Regions from separate parts of the Herbaspirillum sp. NPDC087042 genome, predicted to be linked through region 1. Evidence: predicted binding sites of a transcription regulator. Region 1 holds the regulator's gene; the other holds the start of a gene.
The links. The regulator FliA, encoded in region 1, starts transcription of late flagellar genes. The targets are predictions, from matches to a motif close to CTAAAGTTTNNNNNNNNNNNGCCGNTA.

Region 1 (11,950 bases):
GCGCCGAGCGGAAGGTATTGAGCTGGGCACGAAAACCCGTGGTCGTGGCATTGGCCAGGTTGTTGCTGGCGGTAGCCTGCTGCTCCATCGTTTGCTTGGCGCCCGACATCGCGGTATAGACCAGACGATCCATAAAACCCCTTTTGGACGGCGCCTCTGACAGCACCGCCGGTTGAAACCAGCCGCCGGCGACGCCGGCGGCCTTGAAGCCCGCGCCCCCGCAGGGGCGCGCAGATCAGTGCATCAGCGCAGGCTGACCAGGGTCTGCAGGACGGTATCCTGCACCTTGATGGTCTGCGAGTTGGCCTGGTAGACGCGCTGGGCCACGATCATGTTGACCAGCTCGGCGGTCAGGTCGACGTTGGAGTCTTCCACCGCGCGCGCCTGCAGGGTGCCGAAGGTACCGGTGGTCGGCTTGCCCACCAGCGGGCTGCCGGCCGCGGCCGAGGCCTGGTACAGGTTGTTGCCCAGCGGCTGCAGGCCGTTGGGGTTGGCGAAGTTGACCAGCACCACGCTGCCCAGGTTCTTGGTCTGCTGGTTGCTGTAGGAACCGACGATGGTGCCATCGGCGGCGATCGAGAAGCTCGACAGCGTGCCCGGCGGCATGCCGTTCTGGGTCTGCGCCAGGTTCACGAAGGCCGAACCGGTCTGGGTGGAGCCGGTATAGCTCAGGGCGATGGTGCTGGCGAAGTTGCCGCCGCCGGCAGCGATGCCAGGGTTGGTGCCGGCCGAGGTCAGGTCGATGGTCATCGCGCCGCCAGCGGTCAGGGTGCCGGTGGAATCGAAGGTCATCGTGCCCAGCTTCAGTGGCACGGTACCGCCCGCGGTCGTCGTCAGGGTGGTGCCATTCACGGTGGCATACACATCCCAGTTGGTCGTCGGCGGCGTGCCGGTCGGCGCGTTCTTGACGTAGTAGGTCTGCACGCTGTACGGGTTACCCAAGCTGTCGTAGACCGTCACGCCGGTGGAGTTGTTGTAGCTGGTCGGATCGGTCGACTTGAAGGGCGTGGTGGTCGGCACGGTCACGCGCGAATCCAGGTTGACCTTGGTGTTGATGGTCGTGGTGGTGGTCGCGGGAATGGACGAGGTATCGATCTTCAGCGGCACCGGATCACCGCCCGTGACACCGGCTGCATAACCCATCAGGTTGGCGCCGTTTTCGCTGGGGTTGACGATGTAGCCGTTCTTGTCCAGCTGGAACTGGCCATTGCGGCCATACATCGGCGACAGGTTGGTCGGGCTGGCCGCCATCTGGAAGAAGCCGTCGCCGTTGATGGCGATATCCAGTGGATTGTTGGACGACGTGATGTTGCCCTGCGTGAATTGCTGCGACACGTCCGCCACGGTCACGCCGATACCGACCGGCGAATTGCCCGAACGGTTCATCGAATTGGCGTACATGTCGGCAAACTGCGCCTGCGATTGCTTGAAGCCCACCGTGCTGGCGTTGGCCACGTTATTACCGATGACGTCCAGGCTCTTGGAGGCGCCGTTCAGTCCGCTCAGACCTTGTTGAAAACCCATGAGATATCCCCTTGATACGAAAGATGTCGGTAATGACGATTAAAGAATTTGCAGAACGTCGGTCGGCTTGATGGTGCCGATGTTGGCGACGTTGAGCATGACCCCGCTGCTGGTGGTCGACACGCTGGAGACCGTACCGAAAGCAAGTGCCGTGGCATTGACCGCCACGCCATTGTTGGAGGCGTTGACGGTGAAGGTGTAGTTGCCGTCGGCAGCCTTGCTGCCGGCGTCGTTGGTGCCATCCCAGATGACCGGCACCACGCCCGAGGACTGGGTCCCCAGATTCATGGTGCGCACCGTGGCACCGGTGGAGTCCTTGACCGTCACGACCACCGAGGACGCCGTCGAATCGAGGTTCACGCCGAACACCGCCTTCTGCGACGTGGTCGTCGTGCCATCGGTGGCGGTGGTGGTGTCGGAGGTCAGCTGGATGCTGTTGCCCGGGGCCAGCACGCCATGGCCGATCATGTTGGCCGTGGACAGCGCCTGCGAGCTGTTGAGGTTGCTCAGCAGCGTGGACAGGGTGTTATTGAGCTGGCTGATGCCCGACACCGTCGACAGCTGCGCCATCTGCGTGGTCAGCTGGGAGTTGTCCATGGGATTGCTGGGATCCTGGTTCTTCATCTGCGCGATCAGCAGCGTCAGGAAGCGATTCTGGATCGCATCGGGGCTATTGTCGTTGAGACTGGAAGCGCTGGTCGCGGCGGTGGACGAGCTGCTGCTCGTCCCGTTCATGGCGCTGAGCAGATCGTTGGATACGGTTGTCATGGCGAACTATCCTTGGCTTATTGACCGATGGTGAGAGTCTTGACCAGCATGGCCTTGGCGGTATTCATGGTTTCCACGTTGGTCTGGTAAGAGCGGGAAGCCGAGATCATGTTGACCATTTCCTCGACCGGATTGACATTGGGCATGGCGACGTAGCCGTTGGCGTCGGCCATGGGATGCTTGGGATCGTAGACCAGCTTGGGAGGTGCCTGATCCTCCACCACGGCAGCCACTTTCACGCCGCTATCCTTGACATCCCCCACGGGGATGGCCTGGAACACCACCTGCTTGGCCTTGTAGGGCGTGCCGTCGGGGCTGGTGGCGCTATCGGCGTTGGCAATATTGCTGGCGGTGGCGTTGAGTCGCTGCGACTGCGCGCTCATGGCCGAGCCGGCAACGTTGAAGATGTTGGAAAGTGACATGGCTTATCAACCCGGTTGGATGGCGTTAATCATGGCCTTGATCTGGCCGTTCACGGCGGTAACACCGGCTTCGTAGCGGATGCCGTTATCGAGGAACTGGTTGCGCTCCACATCCATATCGACCGTATTGCCGTCCACGCTGCCCTGGGTCACGGTGCGGTAGAGCAAGGGCGAGCCGCCCAGGCTACCGGCACTGTTGTCGGGCGCCGTCGCCGCCACATGGGCCGCCGAGGTGCGCGCCAGCTGCAGCGGCGGCAAGGTGGTCGACTTGCTGTCCAGCGCATTCTGCAGCGCATCGGCAAAGTTGACATCCCGCGCCTTGTAGTTGGGCGTGTCGGCATTGGCGATATTGGAGGCGAGCACCTGCTGGCGCTGGGCGCGCAGATTCAGCGCCATTTCGTTGAAACGGAAGAAATCGTCGAGCTTAGAGACCATCAGGTCCTCCAGGATGACCGGCGCCGCGAGGTGATCACGCACTGCGCCGATGATGGAATTACGTAGACTTGATGATACGGATCCACTCGCCACTCTAAGGGGCGATAAACCAAGAAAAGCCTCTCTTGTTCCTCCTTTTGACCTCACGCGCGCGGAGTACGATGGCTGCCAAGATTGGACAAGGCCCGTGCGCCGGGCAAGTTGCATAAAATGAAACACCCCCTTCACTTCCTCGGCGCGGCGCGCCTGGCGCTTGCCTCCCTGGCCCTGCTGGCTGGCAGCCTGGCCTGGACAAGCCCGGCCCAGGCACAGAACGACCCGACTCCTCCGCAACGCCAGGACTTGCAAGTCGTACAACAATCCGCCGAAGAATTCCTCAAGAGCCAGACTGCCGGCCTGCCCGGCAGCGTCACCATCAGCGTCGACCCGGTCGACCAGCGCCTGACGCTGGCCGCCTGCGTCGAACCACAGGCCTTCATGCCCAACGGCGCGCGCCTGTGGGGCCGCACCACGGTCGGCATCAAGTGCGTCGCCCCCTCCCCCTGGACGGTCTACCTGCGCGCCAATGTGCAAGTGGTTGCGGACTACCTGGTGGCCGCCGTGCCGCTGGTACAGGGCCAGACCATCAGCGCCAGCGACATCACCCGCGTACGCGGCGACATGTCCAGCCTGCCCAGCGGCGTGATTACCGAGGAATCGCAGGCCGTGGGCCGGGTTGCCGGCATGTCGCTGCGCGCCGGCACGCCCCTGCGCATGGATGCGATCCGCAACCAGCGCGTGGTCCAGCAAGGCCAGTCGGTACGGGTGGTGTCCAACGGCCCCGGCTTCCAGATTTCTACCGAGGCACGTGCCATGACCAATGCCACCGAAGGACAGATGGCCCAGGCCAGGACGGCGACTGGCCAGGTAGTGAGCGGCATTGCCAAGGCCGGCGGAATTCTTGAAATCAATTATTGATCGCAAGAAACGCCAGCTGGCAAGGATTCTCGTCAGACTTGTGAAGAAAAATGCATCCGAACCCGCAATTTAGGGGCGATGGTGTTAAAGTTTGCGGAGAATTGGTCGATAATCTATGCGACAGGCGGGTGCAAAGCGCCCCCACCCTACAAGGAATACTGCCGTGAACGTTAACGACGCCCTCAAATCCACTGCCCTCAATGCCGAGCAGACCCAGACGCGCAACAACGCCCAGTCTGGTGCGGCCGCCGGCAACGGTGCCGCCGGTAACGCCGCCGCTTCCGACAGCGTGCGCCTGTCCAGCACCTACCAGTCGCTGGAAACCAAGGTGAGCAGCAGCAGCGGCAGCTTCGACGCCAAGAAAGTGGCCGAGATCAAGGCCGCCATCGCCAACGGCACCTTCCAGATCGACCCCGAGAAGATTGCCAACGGGGTGATCGACACCGTCAAGACCCTGATCAACGCCCGTACGCCAGCCTGATCACCGCTTTCCACAGATCTTTCGCATGAGCCACCCCGCTAGCCAACTGAACCAGGAAAAGGGCGCCATGCAGCGCCTGATCGAGAAGCTGCGCCAGGAACAGGCCCTGCTCTCGGAGGCCAGCGCCGAAGGGATGACTGAAATCATCACCGATAAAGCTGCCATCGTTGCCGAAATGACCACACTGGCGGGAAATCGCCATCGCCAGCTGGCCGAACTGGGCTATGTCGATGACGAGACCGGCATGCAGAAATGGATGAATGAACAAGGTTCGGATGCCGACAAGGATATCTGGGCCGATCTGTTCGAGCTGGCCCAGGATGCCAAGGAACTGAACCGCGTCAATGGCTTGCTGATCGGCAAGAAACTCTCGGTCAACCAGAATGCCCTGACCGTCCTGCAAGGCAAGACCGGTACCGGCAGCTTCTATGGTCCGGATGGCCAGAGCAGCATCAAGTCTTCCGGCCGCAGGCTGGGCGTGGTTTGAAATCGGCGAGCCCCACCAGTCTCGGCCACCATGAAAAAAGCCCGGCAATGCCGGGCTTTTTGCTTACCTGACGACTACCCTGGCACTCAGGAAACGCCACTCCACGAATGCTCCCGCAGATAGGAGCGCATCCGCGAAATCGCCTGGCTGTGCAACTGGCACACACGCGACTCCGACACCCCCATGACGGCACCGATTTCCTTGAGGTTCATCTCCTGCTCGTAATACAGGGCCATGAGGATCTGCTCGCGCTCGGGCAAGGCCTTGATGGAATCCACCACCGCCTCGCGGAAACCGCCGTTGATCAGGTTCTGCAGCGGATCGTCCGACTCGGAGGTCTGGTAGCGGTCCAGGAAATGCTCATGACCGCCGTCGTCGTCGTGGAAATCTTCGTAGTAGATCAGCTGATGACCACCACACTCGGTCAGCAGGGACTGGTATTCCACCAGGCTGATCTTCATGTGCTGGGCGACTTCCGCCTCCTGCGGCGGACGACCCAGCTGCTGCAGCAGGGTCTGCAGGGCCTCTTCCACCTTGCGCGCATTCTGGCGGATGCTGCGCGGCAACCAGTCGCTGCTGCGCAGCTCGTCGAGCATGGCACCACGGATACGCTGCACGGCATAGGTCTCGAACTGGGCGCCATGCGTCTCTTCGTAACGCTGCACAGCATCCAGCAGACCCATCATGCCAGCCTGGATCAGGTCATCTACCTCGACGCTAGGGGGCAACTTTGCCTTGAGCTGATGCGCCAGCTTCTTCACCAGCGGCGCATGCTGCTCCAGCAAATCGTTCTTGCCTTTCTTTCCCTTGACGTTATACATGCACGTCACACTCCCAGACTGGCACCATCGGTGGCCATGCCGTAACTGCCGCGCGCCGGCTCTGCCAGCGTGAAGCGCTTGGCCAGGCGCTGGAACGCCACTGCCGCGCCCGCAAACGGGAACACGTCCATCACCGCCCGCCCCTGCCCGGTCGCCCGGCGGATGTGGTCATCAGCGGGGATGGACCCCAGGAAATTCAACTGCGCCGCCAGGTAGCGGCTGGCCGCCTGCGCCATGTTGGCATGGACGGTACGTGCCTCGGCCTCGGTGGCGTCATTGACGATGAGGCTGAAGGGACGGCGTCCAATCCGGTCGCTCAGGTTCTTGAGCAGCACGTAGGCGGCCTTGATCGAGGTCGCCGTGGTCGACACCTGGATCACGATTTCGCCCATCTCCATGGTCGGCACCGGCATGGACTGGTCAGCCGCCAGCACGCCATTGACCAGGGTGATCTCGGCCTGCTCGATGAGGCTGTCGAAGATCTCCGCCAGCCGTCCGGCCTGCGGATCAATCGAGGACGGCACCGTGCGGCGCGCGATCCGGGCCATCGAAAAACCTTCCGGCAGCAGGCGCATGGCTTCGCCCAGCGGACGCTCCATGCGCGCCACCTCCTGCAGGGTCGCCACATCGTGGCGCAAGCCGATGCGGGTCAGCAGCCCCGTGGAGGCGACATCGCCATCGATGACCAGCACATTGTGGTTACCCTGGGACAAGGATGCCGCCAGGTTGATCAGCATGGCGCTCTTCTCTTCCTCACCCAGCACCGAGAAGAACGTGAACAGCCGTGGCACCGGGCGCTCCAGCATCCGGCGCAGTCCTGCAGCCTGATCGATTTCGTAACTAGCCAAAGCTCACCTCGCGCAGGCCTTTGTCATTCATGGACATGGCAGTCGGGCCAATGACACCAGGCAACTCGGACTCCTGGAATTCAAAAGGGGCAGTCTCCCTCTTCTGCTTGAAGGCACGGTCAGCCAGGTAGAGCTTGTTGGCCACATGCAGGTCTTCCGGCACACGCTGGCCGTTGGCCACGTAGTGCAGGTTGAGCTTGTGGCGGATCACCACATCGAGCACGTTGCCGATGGTGGCGGCTTCGTCGAGCTTGGTGACGATACAACCGGCCAGGCCGGAGCTGGAATAGGCGTGCACCACCTCGTTGAGGGTACCGCCGGTGGCCGTGGCGTTCAGGCACAGCAGGCGCTTGATATCCACGCCGGCACCGGCCAGCATGGCATCCTGCTCGACCACCATCTGGTCTCGCTGGCCTACCCCAGCCGTATCGATGAGCACGGTATGCTTGCCCTTGAGCTCCTGCAGGGCGATGCGCAGGTCAGCCTCATCCTTGACCGAGTGCACCATCACACCCAGGATCTTGCCGTAGATGCGCAGTTGTTCGTAACCACCGATACGGTAGCCGTCGGTGGTGATCAGGGCCAGCTTGCCGGAGCCGTGGCGCATCACGCAGCGCGCCGCCAGCTTGGCGGTGGTGGTGGTCTTGCCCACGCCGGTGGGGCCGACCAGGGCGAAGACGCCGCCGTTCTCCAGCAGTTCGTTTTCGTTGGACAGGGTGTTGAGATTGCGCGCCAGCACCGACTTGACCCAGAACATGATGTCCTGCGACTTCGAGTTGGCCGGCAGGTTCTCGGTGATCAGGCGCGACAGGCTGGCCGAGAAGCCGGCCGCCAGCATTTCCTTGAGCACGATGCCCTTGAGCGGCTCGCGCTTTTGCGTGCCACCCCAGGAGATCTCGGCCAGCTGGGTCTCCAGTACGCCACGCATGGAGCGGATCTCGCTCATGACTTCCGACAGGATTTCGTCGTAGTCCTTGCCATCGAACTCAGGCAAGGCCGAGCGCGGACGCGCCGACTCCTGCTCACTGGCCTCTGCGGCATCGCTGGTGCCGGCCTGGCGGGCGGCTCCCTCGCTGCTACGACTACGCCAGACACGGGCGTCGCTGGTCGGGGCAGCCCCTTCGGCGGCGCGGGCATTGATCCGGCCTAGCGGCTGCTGGTCCAGCAGCGGTGGCACGTCGGCACGCGGCTGGCGCGGGGCCTGCGACGCCACCGGTGAGGACAGCAAGGCCGGCCGCCTGGGTTGCTGCGCCGGCGGCAAGCCCGATTGCTGCTGCAGGGAAGCCGCCTGGGGCCGCCCCACCGCCTCGCGCGCGCCCGTGGGTGCGACCAGAGTGGTCATATCCTCGTTGGCCATGGCCAGGATTTCCACCCCATCAGGAATATTGCGGTTGGAGAGAATGACGGCATCCGGCCCAAGCGCCTCGCGCACCTGACGCCAGGCCTCGCGAGAGGAATTGGCGATAAATTTCTTGACGTTCATGCTTGCCCTCCAACTAGGCTAGTAACTTTAATCGTTTTCGATTCCGGTATTTCAGCGTGCGACAACACACGCAATTGTGGCATGGCACGACGCAGGAAGCGCGCCAGCAAGGTCCGCAAGGGCGCGCCTACCAGCAATACCGGTGACAGGCCCATCTGTTCCTGGCGTTGCGCCGCCATTTCTGCCTGCGTCACCAGCGAGTCGGCCAGGCCGGGCTCGATGCCGCCGCTGTCGCCGCTGGCCTGCAGTGCCTGCATCAGCAGACGCTCCAGCTTGGAGTCGAGCGCCATGACCGGCAACTCGCTCTCGCCCGGGAAGATCTGCTGCACGATGGCCCGGCCCAGCGCAATGCGCACGATGGCGGTGAGGTCGGTGGGATCCTGCACGCGCGCCACGTTCTCGGCCAGCGTCTCGATGATGGTGCGCATGTCGCGGATATGCACGCCTTCGAGCAGCAAGTTCTGCAACACCTTCTGCAAGGTCCCCAGCGGCAACATCTTGGGCACCAGATCCTCGACCAGCTTGGGCGCTTCCTTGGCCAGATGGTCCAGCAGGCTCTGCACCTCCTGGCGCCCCAGCAGCTCGGACGCATGGGTGGTGATCAGGTGGTTCAGGTGGGTCGCCACCACGGTACCAGCATCCACCACAGTGTAGCCCATGGTGGACGCCTGCTCGCGCAAGCCGTTCTCGATCCAGACCGCCGGCAGGCCAAACGCCGGATCGGTCGTCATCATCCCCGGCAAGGGACCGGTCACCATACCGGGATTGATGGCCAGGTACTGGCCCGCATGTGCTTCACCGTTACCCACTTCCACACCCTTGAGGGTAATGCGATAGGCCGAGGGTTTCAATTCCAGATTGTCGCGGATATGGATGGGGGGCGACAAAAAACCGACTTCCTGAGCGAATTTCTTGCGAATACCCTTGATGCGCTTGAGCAATTCGCCGCCCTGCCCCTTGTCGACCAGCGGAATGAGGCGGTAACCCACTTCCAGGCCCAGGGTATCGACCGGCATGACATCGTTCCAGGTCGCTTCTTCGCCCTCATTCACCGGAGCTGCAGCCGACGCGGCTTGCGGCTGGGCAGCAGCTTCCGCCTTGACCTTCTCGGCGCGCTTGCCAATGGCGTAAGCCCCACCGCCCATGGCCGCCGCCAGCAGGATGAAGGCGATATGCGGCATGCCCGGGATCAGGCCCATGCCACCGATGATGGCCGCCGTGATGTAGAGCACTTCCGGCTTGGCGAAGAGCTGGTTGATGAGCTGTCCGCCGACGTCCTGGTCGTTGGCCACACGCGAGACCACCACACCGGCAGCGGTCGAGATGATCAGCGAGGGGATCTGCGCCACCAGGCCGTCACCGATGGCCAGCAGGGTGTAATTCTTCAGGGCCGCATCAAAGGCCAGGTCGTGCTGCACCATGCCCACCACCAGACCACCGACGATGTTGACCACGGTGACGATGATGCCGGCCACGGCATCGCCGCGCACATACTTGGAGGCACCGTCCATGGCGCCATAGAATTCGGACTCCTGCGCCACTTCCTTGCGGCGGGCACGGGCCTCGGGTTCGCCGATCAGGCCGGCGTTGAGGTCGGCATCGATCGCCATCTGCTTGCCGGGCATGGCGTCCAGGGTAAAACGGGCACCCACTTCGGCGATACGACCGGCACCCTTGGTCACCACCATGAAGTTGATGATGGTCAGGATGATGAAGACCACGATACCGACCGTGTAATTGCCCCCGATCAGGAAGTGGCCGAAGGCCTCGATCACCTTGCCTGCCGCGTCGGGGCCGGTGTGGCCCTCCGTCAGCACCACCCGGGTCGAGGCCACGTTCAGCGACAGCCGCAACATGGTCGACACCAGCAGCACCGCCGGGAAGGCAATGAAGTCCAGCGGCTTGACCGTGTAGAGCGCAGTCATCAGCACGATCACCGACAGCGAGATGTTGAAGCTGAACAGCAGATCCAGCATGAAGGCCGGCAATGGCAGCACCATCATGGCCAGCATCAGGATGATCAGGACCGGCGCTGCCAGTGCCCGGCCGCTCTTGATCGGCACCCAGGTCGGGATTTTCAGGGTATTGAGTTTGGTTGCCATAGTTACTACGTGTTTCTACGCTGTGCTCCGCGCGGTTTCTTGGGCGCGGTTGCCGGGTCCAGGTCCCTGGGCACCTGCAGCTCGGTGGGTTCGACTGGACGCAAACCGCCAAACTGGCCATAGGTACGCAGCTGGAACACATAGGCCAGCACCTCGGCCACGGCGGTATAGAGTGCCTCGGGAATCTGGTCACCGATCTCGGTGTGGGTGTGCAAGGCACGCGCCAGCGGCGGCGCCTCCAGCAGCGGCACCTTGTTCTCGCGGGCGATCTCGCGGATCTTGGCGGCGATCTCGTCGGATCCCTTGGCCACCACCTTGGGCGCAGCCATCTTGCCTTCGGTATATTTCAGGGCGACCGCGAAGTGGGTCGGGTTGGTCACCACCACGTCGGCGGTCGGCACCTCGGCCATCATGCGACGACGGGCCATGGCACGCTGCATCGCACGGATCTTGCCCTTGATGTGCGGATCGCCTTCGGACTCCTTGTGCTCCTGCTTGACTTCCTGACGCGTCATGCGCAGCTTGCGGCCATAGTTCCAGATCTGGTAGGGCACATCGATGGCGGCGATGAAGGCCAGTGCCGCGACGATCACGATGAAGCTGGTCCACAACAGGTGTGCCGAATGGCTGCTGGCGGTCGCGAGCGATTCCACGCCCAGCCCCATGACGGCGTCGATCTGGCTACGGATGACCAGCCAGGCCACGATGCCGACCACCAGGGTCTTGAGGACGGCCTTGCCCAGCTCGACCAGGGAATTGATGGAAAACATGTTGCCAATCCCGTTGAGGGGATTGAGCTTGCCGAACTTGGGTGCCAGGGAATCGACATTGAAGAGCCAGCCGCCCAGCATCAGGGGCGCGGCCATGGCCGCCAGGGTCATCATGAAAGCGATCGGAATGATGGAGATGGCGACCTCGATGAAATGGGCGCTGAGCATGTTGAACAGCACCACCGGGTCGAAAGCGGCGGCGCGCTCGAAACTGAGCGTCGCCACCATGATGCGGTTCACGCTGGTCACTACCGGACCGCTGAACATCCACACACAGCTGCCCCCCACCAGCAGCAACAGGCAAGTGGCCAGCTCGCGCGAACGCGGCACATCACCCTGCTCACGGGCACGCTCAAGGCGTTTACCCGTGGCGGGTTCGGTCCGCTCCATGTCGCTATCTTCGGCCATCCGCCGCATCCCCCCTGCAAAACTGCACGTCCGTCCAAGAACGCTTTCAATGGACGGATTTCTAGAACAATAGGCAGGATTATTGGGGACGGCGGGACGGGATCATCAGGGGAATAGGGGCGGAAAGGTCCCCCATTTCGGACTAGGCAAAAACGCAAGTGTCTGCGTCAGGCAGAACGATGCGTCTCGAAAAATGGGAAACGTCCGGTAGACGGGGTCAGGCAAACAACAAAACTTGCCAAAACATCACAAAAGACAGGCTACGGGCGCGAAAAAAGCCTTCGCGCCCGTCCGGACAGCCTCAGAAACCCAGGCTTTCCAGCAGGTCGTCGACCTGCCCCTGGTTGGCGATCACATCCTTGCCAGCCGGATCGATCTGCGGCCCGTTGAGCAGGCCGGTATCCTCGCGCTTGGCGTCAGAAGGCGAATAATCGACCAGCAATT
Region 2 (11,950 bases), on a different contig from region 1:
TCCCCGTCCAATGCCGCGCCGAGCGGGCATGCCCGTGGCGCTTCGTTTTCCGTGCAATCGGGCAATGTCAAGATTGGCGCATGTGCCTGAATTGCGTATCATCCAACGCTTGTTTTTCTTTACCGTTTATTTGTTGACTGGGTTTCACCATGCTGCCTTCTATCGAACAACGACTCGCCCTTGAACTCGCCGCCAAGCCGGTTCAGGTCGCTGCCGCCATCGCCTTGCTGGACGAAGGTGCCACCGTTCCCTTCATCGCCCGTTACCGCAAGGAAGTCACCGGCGGCCTGGACGACGTCCAGCTGCGCCTGCTGGAAGAGCGCCTGCGCTACCTGCGCGAACTAGAAGCTCGTCGCGCCGCGATCATCGCTTCCATCGAGGAACAGGGCAAGATGACACCGGTATTGCTGGATGCTATCACCCACGCCGAAGACAAGACCCGTCTCGAAGACCTGTACCTGCCCTACAAGCCCAAGCGCCGTACCAAGGCCCAGATCGCCGCCGAAGCCGGCCTGACCGAGCTGGCCGATGCGCTGATGAACGATCCCGGCCTCAATCCCGAAGAAGAAGCCGCCAAGTACCTCAAGCCGGCCTTCACCACCGACAACGGCGACAACCCCGGCGTGCCCGATACCAAGGCCGCCCTGGATGGCGCGCGTCAGATCCTGATGGAACGTTTCTCGGAAGACGCGGAGCTGCTGCAAAGCCTGCGCGAATACCTGACCGAGCATGGCGTGGTCGAATCCAAGGTGATCGAGGGCAAGCAGGATGCCGGTGAAAAGTTTGCCGACTATTTCGATTACTCGGAGACCTATTCCACCATCCCCTCGCACCGCGCCCTGGCCCTGTTCCGTGGTCGCCGTGAAGAGATGTTGAACGTCATCCTGCGCCTGGACAGCGAAGAAGAGAAGCCCAAGTGGGATGCTCCCCACAATCCTTGCGAAGGTCGCATCGCCTCGCGCTTCGGTGTCTCCAACAAGGGCCGTGCGGCCGACAAGTGGCTCTCCGACACGGTGCGCTGGGCCTGGCGCGTGAAGGTCTTCATGCACCTGGAAACCGAGCTGATGACCAACCTGCGCGAGAAGGCCGAGGCCGAGGCCATCAACGTCTTCGCCCGCAACCTGAAGGACCTGCTGCTGGCCGCACCGGCTGGCCCGCGCACCACCATGGGCCTGGATCCTGGCCTGCGTACCGGCGTCAAGGTCGCCATCGTCGACGCCACCGGCAAGGTCGTCGCCACCGATACCATCTATCCGCACCAGCCGCGCAATGACTGGAACGGTTCGCTGCATTCGCTCTCGCAGCTGGCCGAGAAGCACAATGTCTCGCTGATCTCGATCGGCAACGGCACCGCCTCGCGTGAAACCGACAAGCTGGCGCAGGACCTGATCAAGCTGCGCCCGGAACTCAAGCTCACCAAGATCGTGGTGTCCGAAGCGGGGGCATCGGTGTATTCCGCTTCCGAATTCGCCTCCAAGGAATTGCCGGATATGGACGTCTCGCTGCGCGGTGCCGTCTCGATTGCGCGTCGCTTGCAGGATCCGCTGGCCGAGCTGGTCAAGATCGATCCCAAGTCCATCGGCGTGGGCCAGTACCAGCACGATGTGAGCCAGTCGCAACTGGCGCGCTCGCTGGACGCCGTGGTGGAGGATTGCGTCAACGCCGTGGGCGTGGACGTCAACACTGCTTCCGCGCCGCTGCTGGCACGCGTGTCTGGCCTCAACGCCAGCGTGGCGCAGAGCATCGTTTCCTACCGCGACATGAAGGGCATGTTCAGCTCCCGCGCTGGCTTGCGCGAGGTGCCGCGCCTGGGCGACAAGACCTTCGAACAGGCCGCCGGTTTCCTGCGCGTGATGAATGGCGAGAACCCGCTGGACGCTTCTGCCGTCCACCCGGAATCCTATCCGCTGGTGGAGAAGATCCTGGCCGACATCAAGAAGGATGTGAAGAGCGTGCTGGGTCAGACCTCGCTGCTCAAGGGCCTGTCGCCGGCCAAGTATGCCGACGAGAAATTCGGTGTGCCCACCGTCACCGACATCCTCAAGGAACTGGACAAGCCGGGTCGTGACCCTCGTCCCGAGTTCACCACCGCCACCTTCAAGGACGGCGTGGAAGAGATCAAGGACCTGCGCGTGGACATGATCCTGGAAGGCGTGGTCACCAACGTGGCCGCCTTCGGTGCCTTCGTCGACATCGGCGTGCACCAGGATGGCCTAGTGCATATCTCGGCGCTGTCCAACAGCTACGTCAAGGACCCGCACACCGTGGTCAAGGCCGGCCAGGTGGTCAAGGTCAAGGTGCTGGAAGTGGACGAGAAGCGCAAGCGTATCGCCCTGACCATGCGCCTGAACGACACCGCCCCGGCACCCGGCGCGCGCAACGAGCAGCGTGGTGATCGCAACGATTCGCGCCGCCTGTCGCAGCACCAGAACCAGCGCGGCCGCGAGCAGGCACCGGCCAACAATGCGATGGCCGCGGCGTTTGCCAAGCTCAAGGGTTGAAGCTTTGACAGGGCTTGCAGCGCTGCGCTGAATTCCTAGCCAGCGCTGAACGAAGAACAGGCTGTTCCCTTGCGGGGACAGCCTGTTTTTTTACGCCCGTGTTGCGCCGGATGAGTGGCGCTTACGCGGTGGTGCTGATGCTGGTCTGGCTCACCGAGACCGAAATGCTCACCGTGGTCTGGCTGGCCACGACGGTGCCGCCGCTGCCGTCGCTGCTGCCATCGCCACCTTGCTGGTTGCCGTTCTTGACCTGGTCGATGAAGTCCTTCAGCGACTTCTGTACCAGCGAATAGGTCTTGTCGATATTGCTGGCGATATCGCCATTGAGCGCACCCAGGCTGTCGAGGATGCCGCGTGCTTCCGAGAAGCCCTGGTCCACACCCTTGAAGATCTGGTTCATGTAGTCGTCGATATTGCTGCTGTCGGACTTGTCGGGGTTGTTTTGCTTGAACAGTTGGAACATGTTGGTGATGAAGGAGACGATGCGTCCGGCCGTGCCTTCGGGGGAGTTGTCCTGCGCTGCCGGTGTGGTGGCGGGTGTGGTGCCGCTGCTGTCCGAGATGCCCAGTGTTTCGCTGATGTTGGCGATGGCGCTCTTGTAGACCAGCGACAGCGGATCGTTCTGCGCATTGAGCGAGACCTGCAGCGAGGCTTGCAGGATCGAGACGTTGAGCTGTGCCTGCGAGCCACTGGCGGTGAGCAGGTTGGCTTGCTGGGCGCTGGCGATCTTGTCGCTGTTGGCGGCGCTGGTGCCGGTGCTGTTGCTCGACAGCGTATTGGCATCCGTGGAGGCGCTGCTGCTCAGGGGATAGATGGACGTGCTGTCCAGGTTGCTGGTGTTGCCGATGGCCATGACGGTCTCCTGTGGAAAGGGGATCCGGGCTAAGGGGGAGAGTCGGATCCGCTGGAGTGGTGAGTTGTCGGAAGAACAGCGCCACTCCATTCCTGCATAACGGCGCGTGCGAAGCCGACTTGATATTGACAGAAATTTACATCTGTCAGTTTCCTCGCCACACATCGCGGCGGGTTCGCATTGCCTCTTTGTAATGCCTGGCAAAGCCAATATGGGTAAGGGATTGCGGGCAGCGGAACGACGTGTTCCGTGAGCGTACGAATGAAAAAAATATTGAGAAAAAATGTAACGAGATGTGCGGGAGGTGCCGATGAGCTCACTTCGTTTGCAGTGGGGCAACGCTGTGACGTGTATCCGAGCGCATCGATGAGCTTGCGGAAAACGCGACGTATCGATACGTCGCGTTCAGTGCGGGGCGGGTGTTAGTCCACAGGATGAGCGGACTAAAGCTGCGAGCGGCACGGACTAAATTTTTATAACGTTCATTCCATCACGAACAGGCGCCGGTGCTCGCGGATGGCGTAGCGGTCGGTCATGCCGGCGATGTAGTCGGCCACCTTGCGGGCCTGCTTGTCCAGGCGCAGCGCTTCATCGGCGATGCCCTTGACCTGGTAATCCGGTGGCAGCAGGTTGGGTTGCTCGATGAAGGCCTGGAACATCTCGGCGATGATGCGGCGTGCCTTGGCGGTCATGCGATTGACCTGATAGTGACGGTAGAGCTTCTCACGCAGGAATTTCTTCAGCACCGCAGCCTGCTCGGCCATGTTATCGGAGAAGGAGATCAACTGCGGGGCATTGCGCACGTCATCGATATGGCGCGGCGCGATCTCGGCGATGTGTGCACGCGAGGTCTGGATGAGGTCGACGATGAGGGCATTGATCATGCGCCGCACCGTCTCGTGGATCACGCGGCGGCCGGTGATGCCGGGGTAGGCCTGTTCCACTTCGCGCAGGTGGCGGGCGAAGAAGTCGACCTCGCTCATCAGCTCCATGGTCAACAGGCCCGAGCGCAGGCCATCGTCGATGTCGTGGTTGTTGTAGGCGATCTCGTCGGCCAGGTTGGCCAGTTGCGCTTCCAGCGAGGGCTGCCGCTTCTCCAGGAAGCGCAGGCCGATATCGCCCAGCTGGCGGGCATTGTGCAGCGAGCAGTGCTTGAGGATGCCTTCGCGGGTCTCGAAGCTGAGGTTCAGGCCATCGAAGGCGCCGTAGTGCTGTTCCAGCTCATCGACCACGCGCAGGCTCTGCAGGTTGTGCTCGAAGCCGCCGTGGTGCTTCATGCAGTGGTTCAGCTCGTCCTGGCCGGCATGGCCGAAGGGCGTGTGGCCGAGGTCGTGGGCCAGCGAGATGGCTTCCACCAGGTCTTCGTTGAGTTGCAGGTTGCGCGCGCAGGAGCGGGCGATCTGCGCCACTTCGATGCTGTGGGTGAGGCGGGTGCGGAAGAGGTCGCCCTCGTGGTTCACGAAGACCTGGGTCTTGTATTCGAGGCGGCGAAAGGCGGTGGAGTGGACGATGCGGTCGCGGTCGCGCTGGAATTCGCTGCGTGAGCCGGGAGGTGTTTCACTGAAGCGCCGGCCCCGCGAGCTTGCCGGGTTGGCGGCGTAGGGGGCGAGATAGGGCGGCGCTTCAGGATGCATGTCACTCTCCGGTGGAGGCCGCCAGGGTCTGCAATAGCAAGTCCTGCGGCGCATTGGTGATCAGGGGGCTGCCTAGCGGTTTGATCAGGATGAACTTGATCTGGCCGCCTTCGTTCTTCTTGTCCACTTCCATCAGTTCCAGCCAGCGCTCGGTGCCAAGATCCGGCGCCCGGGTGGGCAGGCCGGCGGCCTCGGTGACGACGCGGATGCGTTCGCGCGTGGCGGCGTCGATGTAGCCCAGGCGATGCGACAGGTCGGCCGCCATCACCATGCCGCAGCCGACGGCTTCGCCATGCAGCCATTCACCGTAGCCCAGGCCATTCTCGATAGCGTGGCCGAAGGTGTGGCCGAAGTTGAGGATGGCGCGCAGGCCGCCTTCGCGTTCGTCCTGGCGGACCACGTCGGCCTTGATTTCGCAGGAGCGCTGGATGGCGTAGGCCAGGGCGGCGTCATCCTTGGCGACCAGTAGCTCGACGTTGGCTTCGATCCAGTCGAAGAAGGGCGCATCGATGATGGCGCCGTGCTTGATCACTTCGGCGATACCGGCCGAGAGTTCGCGCGCGGGCAGCGTATGCAGGGTGGCGGTGTCGGCGATGACTGCCTGCGGCTGGTAGAAGGCGCCGATCATGTTCTTGCCCAGCGGGTGGTTGATGCCGGTCTTGCCACCGACCGACGAATCCACCTGCGACAGCAGCGTGGTGGGCACCTGCACGAAGGGCACGCCACGCATGTAGGAAGCGGCGGCAAATCCGGTCAGGTCGCCGATCACGCCGCCACCCAGGGCGACCAGGGTGGTCTTGCGGTCGCACTTGTCGGCCAGCAGGCGATCGAAGATCGTCATCAGGCTGGCCCAGTTCTTTTCTTCCTCGCCATCGGGCAGCACGATCTCGGTGACCTGCTTGCCGGCCTCGCGCAGGGTACGGCTGACCTTCTCCAGATACAGCGGGCCGACCTTGTCGTTGGTGACGATGGCCACGCGCTTGCCGGCCACGTAACGCGGCAGCAGGCTGGCATCGTCCAGCAGGCCGCGGCCGATGTGGATGGGATAGCTGCGCTCGCCCAGGTCGACGTTGAGGGTGATGGGGGCGACGGTGCTGCTGGCGGTGCCGGCAGGGAGGGAGGTGGTCTGGTTCATGCTGCCAACAATGGAGGGGGCGGCGCCGTGGGCGCCTTCGATGATCAGGGTGGAATGGCCGGTGGCCAGCACCGTGGTGCCGTCCATGGCGCGTGCCAGGGTGGTGCTGCTGGTGTCCAGGACGAGGGTGTCGTCAGCGTCCGGCAGCGGCAGCCAGGCCTCTTCCTTGGACGAGAGTTCCAGGTGGCTGATGATGGTCTGCACCAGGAACTGCACGTTGGGCCGATTGGTTTCGACCACGAAGTCGGCCACGTCGCGGTACAGCGGGTCGCGCTGGCGCGAGAGTTCTTCCAGCTTGCGGCGCGGGTCGGCGGTCTGCAGCAGCGGGCGGTTCTTGTCGCGCCCGGTGCGCTGGAGGATCTGGTTGATGCTGGCGCGCAGGTAGACGACGGTGCCGCCCTTCTTGAGGTTTTCGCGATTCTCGGCGCGCAGGATGGCGCCACCGCCGGTGGCCAGCACGATATCGGGTTGGGCCGAGAGCTCGCGGATGACTTCGGCTTCGCGGCGGCGGAAATTCTCCTCGCCCTCGATCTCGAAGATCACCGGGATGGTCGCGCCGGTACGCGCTTCGATCTCGTGGTCCGAATCGACGAAACGCTTGTTGAGCTTCTTGGCCAGGGCCCGGCCTATGGTGGTCTTGCCGGCTCCCATCAGGCCGACGAGGAAGATGCTTCCAGTCATATCAAACTAAGAATCCTGCGCTGCTGGCAAATGTCTGGTGGTGCTGCGCGTCTGTCGCCGCAGTCACCCGGGCGCCCCGCGGGCGTCGTCCGGATCGGCGCGCCGGCGGGGTTGCCGCCCGGCAGCGCAGGCCTGGAACTGGGATTTTACCGTTCTTGCCCCGCCACCGGGGAAAAAATCCCGGTCCGGCGCCGTAAAAGTCAATATGGGCGCGGCGGGACGACGATGCGCGGTGTCAGGAAGATCAGCAATTCGGTCTTTTCGCGGCGGCTGCTGCGCTGGCGGAACAGCGCGCCCAGCAGCGGGATCTCGCCCAGCAGCGGCACCCGGGTCTCATGCGCCTGGTCGGCCTGGGTATAGATGCCGCCAATGACCACCGTGCCGCCATCCTCGACCTGGACCTTGGTCTTGATGTGCTTGGTATTGATCGCCAGGCCGCCGGGCGTGGCGCTGCCACGGCTGTCCTTGTTGACGTCGACATCCAGGATCACGTTGCCATCGGGGGTGATCTGGGGCGTGACTTCCAGCTTCAGGTTGGCTTTCTTGAAGGCCGTGGTGGTGACGCCATTGCCGGCGGATTGCTGGTAGGGAATTTCTTCGCCCTGCTCGATCAGGGCGGCCTGCTGGTCGGCCGTGACCAGGCGCGGGCTGGAGACGATCTTGCCGCGACCGTCGGCTTCCAGCGCCGACAGCTCGACATTGAGAAAACGTTGCGCGGCGGCATTGAACAGGGTGAAGGCGAAGCTGCCCGGGAGCTTGCCGCCGGCGGCATCGGCGCGCAGGTCCAGTGCCGGTTCGCGCAGGTAAAGCCCGGGTACGGGGGCGGTCTGGCCGCTCAGCTCGCCCACGCCGGCATAGCTGTTGCCGATGGCCGCACCCCGGCTCAAGGCCGACAGGCCCAGCTTGACGCCGAGGTTGCGGGCGAAGCCGTCGTCGGCCTCGACGATGCGTGCCTCGATCAATACCTGGCGCGCGGCCACGTCGATGCGTTCGATCAGCTTGCGCACGTTGGCCAGCGCCGCCAGGGTATCGGTGACCAGCAACTGGTTGGTGTGGCTGTCGATCATGGCGCTGCCGCGCCGTGACAGCAGGGTATTGCGCCGTCCGGGCTGGGTGGTGCCGTCCTCGCCGATGCCCAGCGCCCGGCGCAGCGTGTCGGCGCGCTGGTAGTTGAGCTGGAAGCTCTCGGCGTGCAGCGCTTCCAGGTCAGCGATCTGGGCCTTCTGTTCCAGTTCCTGCCGTTCACGTGCCAGCATTTCCTCGCGTGGGGCGACCCACAGTACCTCGCCGTGGCGCCGCATCTCCAGGCCGCGCGCCTGCAGGATCAGGTCCAGCGCCTGGTCCCAGGGGACGTCCTTGAGCCGCAGGCTCAACTGGCCACCCACGCTATCGCTGGCGATGATGTTTGCGCCCGTGAAGTCGGCCAGTACCTGCAGCGCGGTGCGGACCTCGATGTTCTGGACATTCAGCGAGAGCTTCTTGCCGCTGTATGCCTTGTCGGCCCCGCCTGCCTGCGCTGGCGGTGCGGCGCTCAGTACATCAATGACGAGCCGGCGGCCCTGCTGGTGCGCCAGGTAGCGCCACGGCCCCTGCGCCTCGATTACCAGCCGTACGCCATCGTCGTGGGGCAGGGCCGTGTGGTAGCGCACCGGGGTGCCGAATCCAGCCACCTCCACACGCCGCCGCAGGGCGACCGGCAAGCTGGCGCCACCGATGTCGGCGATGAGGCGCTGGCCCAGCTGGCGCAACTGGACCGGGTGATCGGCGGAGGCCAGTTCCAGCGTCAGCCGGCCTTCTCCGGCCGGACCACGGTGGAAGTCGATCTGGCCGATGGCCGCCGGATCCTCGTCAGCACGCGGCGCCAGCGCCAGCAGCAGGCGCTCGCCCTGTACCTGCAGGCGATGCGTGACCGGCTGCTTGAGTCGCAGCAGCACGCGCAGGCGTTCGCCGTCCCCGGCCAGGGTGACCTGCCTGAGCAGGCCGCTGGCGGCCAGGCGGCGGGGCAGGTGGGCAGCAGGCGTGACCTCGGGCAGGTCCAGCACCAGTTGCAGCGGATCGATCAGGGTAAAGGTGTTGACGCGGGCGGCATCGATGGGCTGGGTCAGGCGCAGCTCCAGCGTGGCAGCGTCCTGGTGATAGTGGATGTCCAGCGCATGCAGGCGGGTGTCGCTGGCAGCGCAGGCAGGCTGTGGCACGGCCAGTAGCACCAGTAGCGCCAGTCCGGCAAGCGATGCGGGCCACGGCGCGCTCATGCCCTTGCCCCCGGCCGGGTCAGGCGACGCTTGCCCTGGCGTGACGGTAGCGATGATGGGGCCGGTGCCGGTGCCGATACTGGCGTCGGATCGATCGTGATGGTGCGGGTGGTGGCGCCATCGCTGATGTCAATGGCATCGTCGCTGACGGCCACGACCTTGCCCAATCCAGCCGGCAGCGTATCGCCCCGGCCCACGCGGTAGGTGGTGCCGGCAATCTCCACCAGCGCCTGTTGCAGATCGTCTTGCCGCAGGCTCCCCAGCATGCGCAGGGCGGGGCGCGGCGGGGCTGCATCCGCGGCATCTGCTGCATCGGCGGCGCCTGGCTCCGTGTCGCCGGATCGGGGACGCGGGCGCTGTGATGCGGATGCGTCGGGTGGCATGGCGTCCGGCTGGTGCAGGCCGAAGGGATCCTGGAGCGATGCCGTGGGAGGTGCTTCCGCTTCTGTTGCAGTGGCTGCCGGCGGGAGCGGGTCTGGCGGCACACGAGCGGCCTGGCGGCGGGCATCGTCCAGCCAGGTGAGGGTCGCCGCCACTTCGTCCGGATGGTCGGCGACCAGGGCGCGGGCAGGCAGGGCCAGCAGGCAGGCGATGACGAGCGGCAGGGCGGGTCGTAAGAGAGGTAAGAGAGTCATGGGGAGCGCTCCTTTTCTTGCGGGTCGGGTCGTGTCGGGGCGGTGACGATGGTGGTCATCAGCAGGCTGCGGTCGCCGGGGCGTTCGCTGATGCGCAGTTCCAGGCTGTCGATGAGGACGGGGAGGGGTGGGGCGGTGACCAACTCGACCAGGCGCAACAGGCCGCTATAGGGGCCGCGCAGGCTGAGGCTGGCCGAGGGCTTGCCGGCATGGGGTTTGAACGATTCCAGCGTCAGGCCGCATTCGGCAGCACGGCGCATCAGTTTCGTGTGCAGCAGGCCGTTGCTGGCGGCGGCGGATGGCCACAGTTGCTCTTCCTGTGTCGCCAATTGCACCTCCAGTGCCGTCTTGTGCACGCGCAGCGTACCCACGCGGTTGGCCTGGGCCAGCGCAGCCCGGAATTGCGTGCGCAGTTCCTGTTGTCGCTGGCGGGCGGCGTGGCGGCTGTCTTCCTGCTCCTGCACGGCCAGCAGCAGGCCGCCGACGGCGCAGAGCAGGGCGCACGCCAGCATCAGGACGAGGCGCGCCGGCAGCGGCCAGTGGGCGGGATGGATGGCCAGGGCGCGCAGGCTCATCGGCGGGTTTCCGTCGCTGTCGGTGGCAGCGGGATGGTGAGGCTGAAGGCATAGCCGCCCGTGGCATCCGGCTGCTGGTCGGCGTGCAGATCATGCAGGGTGGCGCCCTCCAGCCCGGCCCCGGACAGCGCGCCGGCATAGTCCTGGATAGCCTGCATGGTGGGGGCCTGTCCGGACAGGTCGGCACGCCCATCCTGCAGGCTGATGCGCTGCAGGCGCATCCCGGTGTCGCTTGCCGTGGCCACGCCGCGCAACAGCTGGGCGGCCTGGGCACGTTGCTGCGCCAGTTGCCGCAGGGCGGTGTTGCGCTTTTCCAGCCGCTCGATATCGGCACGCAGCGCGGTGCTGGCCTGGACCTGTGGCGCCAGCGCCCGGACTTGCCCGTCCAGCAGGGTGCTGGCGGCGAGCAGGTCGCGCGTGTGCAGGTGCAGGCGCAGAGCCAGGAGGCCGGCCGACAGGCTGCCCAGCAGTGTCGCCGTGGCCAGCCAGCCGTAGAAGAGCCGTTCACGCGCACGGCGGCGCCGGCCTGGCGCATGGAGGAAGTCGATGGGTGTCGTCATGCCAGCCCCCGTGCCGCCAGCGCCAGGGCCAGATGAAAGCCGCTCAGGGCGCTGGGGGTGGTGTCGCCGCTAGCGGTGGCCAGGACCAGGCTGGCGGGTAGCCGGGCTGGTGCCGCCGTCAGGCTGGTGTAGCGGTGGAAGAGGCGGGGAAGGTCGTCCAGCCCGGGCTGGTCGCCGGTCAGCAGCAGCTGATGCGTCCGCTGGTGCAGTAGCGGCGCCAGTTCGGCCAGCAGGGCCAGGGCCGCGTCGGCACGGCTCTTGCCCACGGCGGCCGCGGGACAGTGCAAGGGCTGGCTGGCGCCGGTGCCCTGGATCAGCCAGCGGCTGCCGCTGTCGAGCCGCAGCACGGCAGCGGCGCGGGTCGGCCGGTCCTGGCGCAGGAAGTCGCGCAGGCAGAGATCCTCCGGGGGGAGCGCGGCCAGGGGCATCTGCAGGGCCTCGGCCAGCGCCAGCCGGTCTTCGATGGCCAGCGTAGGGGCGGCCAGGGCCAGCACCTGTACGTCACCCGGCGAACCTGGTTGGGGGCCCTGGAGCTGGTAGTCGAGTTCGTATTCTTCGGCAGCCAGGCCATGGGCCGCCATCTCGGCGCGCACCTGGGATAGCCGTTGCACGGCGTTCGAACCGGCCGGCAGGACCAGCTGGCGATGCGTCAGGCTGGCCGCGGGAATGGCCAGCACCAGTGTCGCATCCCGGCAGGCCGGAGCGGCCAGCAGGGCGCGGCAGTGGCTGGCCAGTGCATCGATGTCGCTGAAATGGTCGCGTCCCGCGCCCGGCGACGGCAGCCTGCGCGTGGCCAGCTGCAGCACCTGCCGCCGTCCGCCACGGCGTCGCAGCAGGGCCAGGCGCAGGCTATCGCGGCCGATGTCGAGGCCGGCGCACAGGGACGCCGGGCGCAAGCCTAGGGGAAGGGATAGCCGCACCATGCCGCTCACCTCATGCCAGGGAAGGAGCATGGATTGTCAGACGCACAAGCCGGTGCGGGAATAGTCAAAACTTGAGGAAGACCGGCCAATTCGCCGCCGCCGGCCACCCGGACGCAAGCGCGGCCAGGAACCCTGTCCCATCGGGTTTGGTCTATTTGCAACACCGGGCCGCGCGGCCTGCAGGGGGGAGCCGCTATAATG

Region 2: a site for FliA is predicted at 3,452-3,478, ahead of ACIPHN_RS17785 (DUF5610 domain-containing protein). Genes of this name have one in related genera too.

The regions. Positions count from the first base shown of each region.
Region 1 covers NZ_JBIUZW010000017.1:73,652-85,601, forward strand. The annotation lists gene flgF (flagellar basal-body rod protein FlgF) at 1-133, opposite strand, end outside; gene flgE (flagellar hook protein FlgE) at 244-1,524, opposite strand; gene ACIPHN_RS21100 (flagellar hook assembly protein FlgD) at 1,564-2,292, opposite strand; gene flgC (flagellar basal body rod protein FlgC) at 2,310-2,714, opposite strand; gene flgB (flagellar basal body rod protein FlgB) at 2,721-3,149, opposite strand; gene flgA (flagellar basal body P-ring formation chaperone FlgA) at 3,360-4,106, shown strand; gene flgM (flagellar biosynthesis anti-sigma factor FlgM) at 4,270-4,587, shown strand; gene ACIPHN_RS21125 (flagella synthesis protein FlgN) at 4,613-5,074, shown strand; gene ACIPHN_RS21130 (RNA polymerase sigma factor FliA) at 5,161-5,895, opposite strand; gene ACIPHN_RS21135 (MinD/ParA family protein) at 5,901-6,701, opposite strand; gene flhF (flagellar biosynthesis protein FlhF) at 6,736-8,226, opposite strand; gene flhA (flagellar biosynthesis protein FlhA) at 8,223-10,328, opposite strand; gene flhB (flagellar biosynthesis protein FlhB) at 10,334-11,506, opposite strand; gene cheZ (protein phosphatase CheZ) at 11,808-11,950, opposite strand, start outside.
Region 2 covers NZ_JBIUZW010000013.1:45,343-57,292, reverse strand. The annotation lists gene ACIPHN_RS17790 (Tex family protein) at 150-2,501, shown strand; gene ACIPHN_RS17785 (DUF5610 domain-containing protein) at 2,623-3,354, opposite strand; gene ACIPHN_RS17780 (deoxyguanosinetriphosphate triphosphohydrolase) at 3,837-4,988, opposite strand; gene aroB (3-dehydroquinate synthase) at 4,990-6,804, opposite strand; gene pilQ (type IV pilus secretin PilQ) at 7,005-9,056, opposite strand; gene ACIPHN_RS17765 (pilus assembly protein PilP) at 9,053-9,691, opposite strand; gene ACIPHN_RS17760 (type 4a pilus biogenesis protein PilO) at 9,688-10,266, opposite strand; gene ACIPHN_RS17755 (pilus assembly protein) at 10,263-10,826, opposite strand; gene pilM (pilus assembly protein PilM) at 10,823-11,779, opposite strand.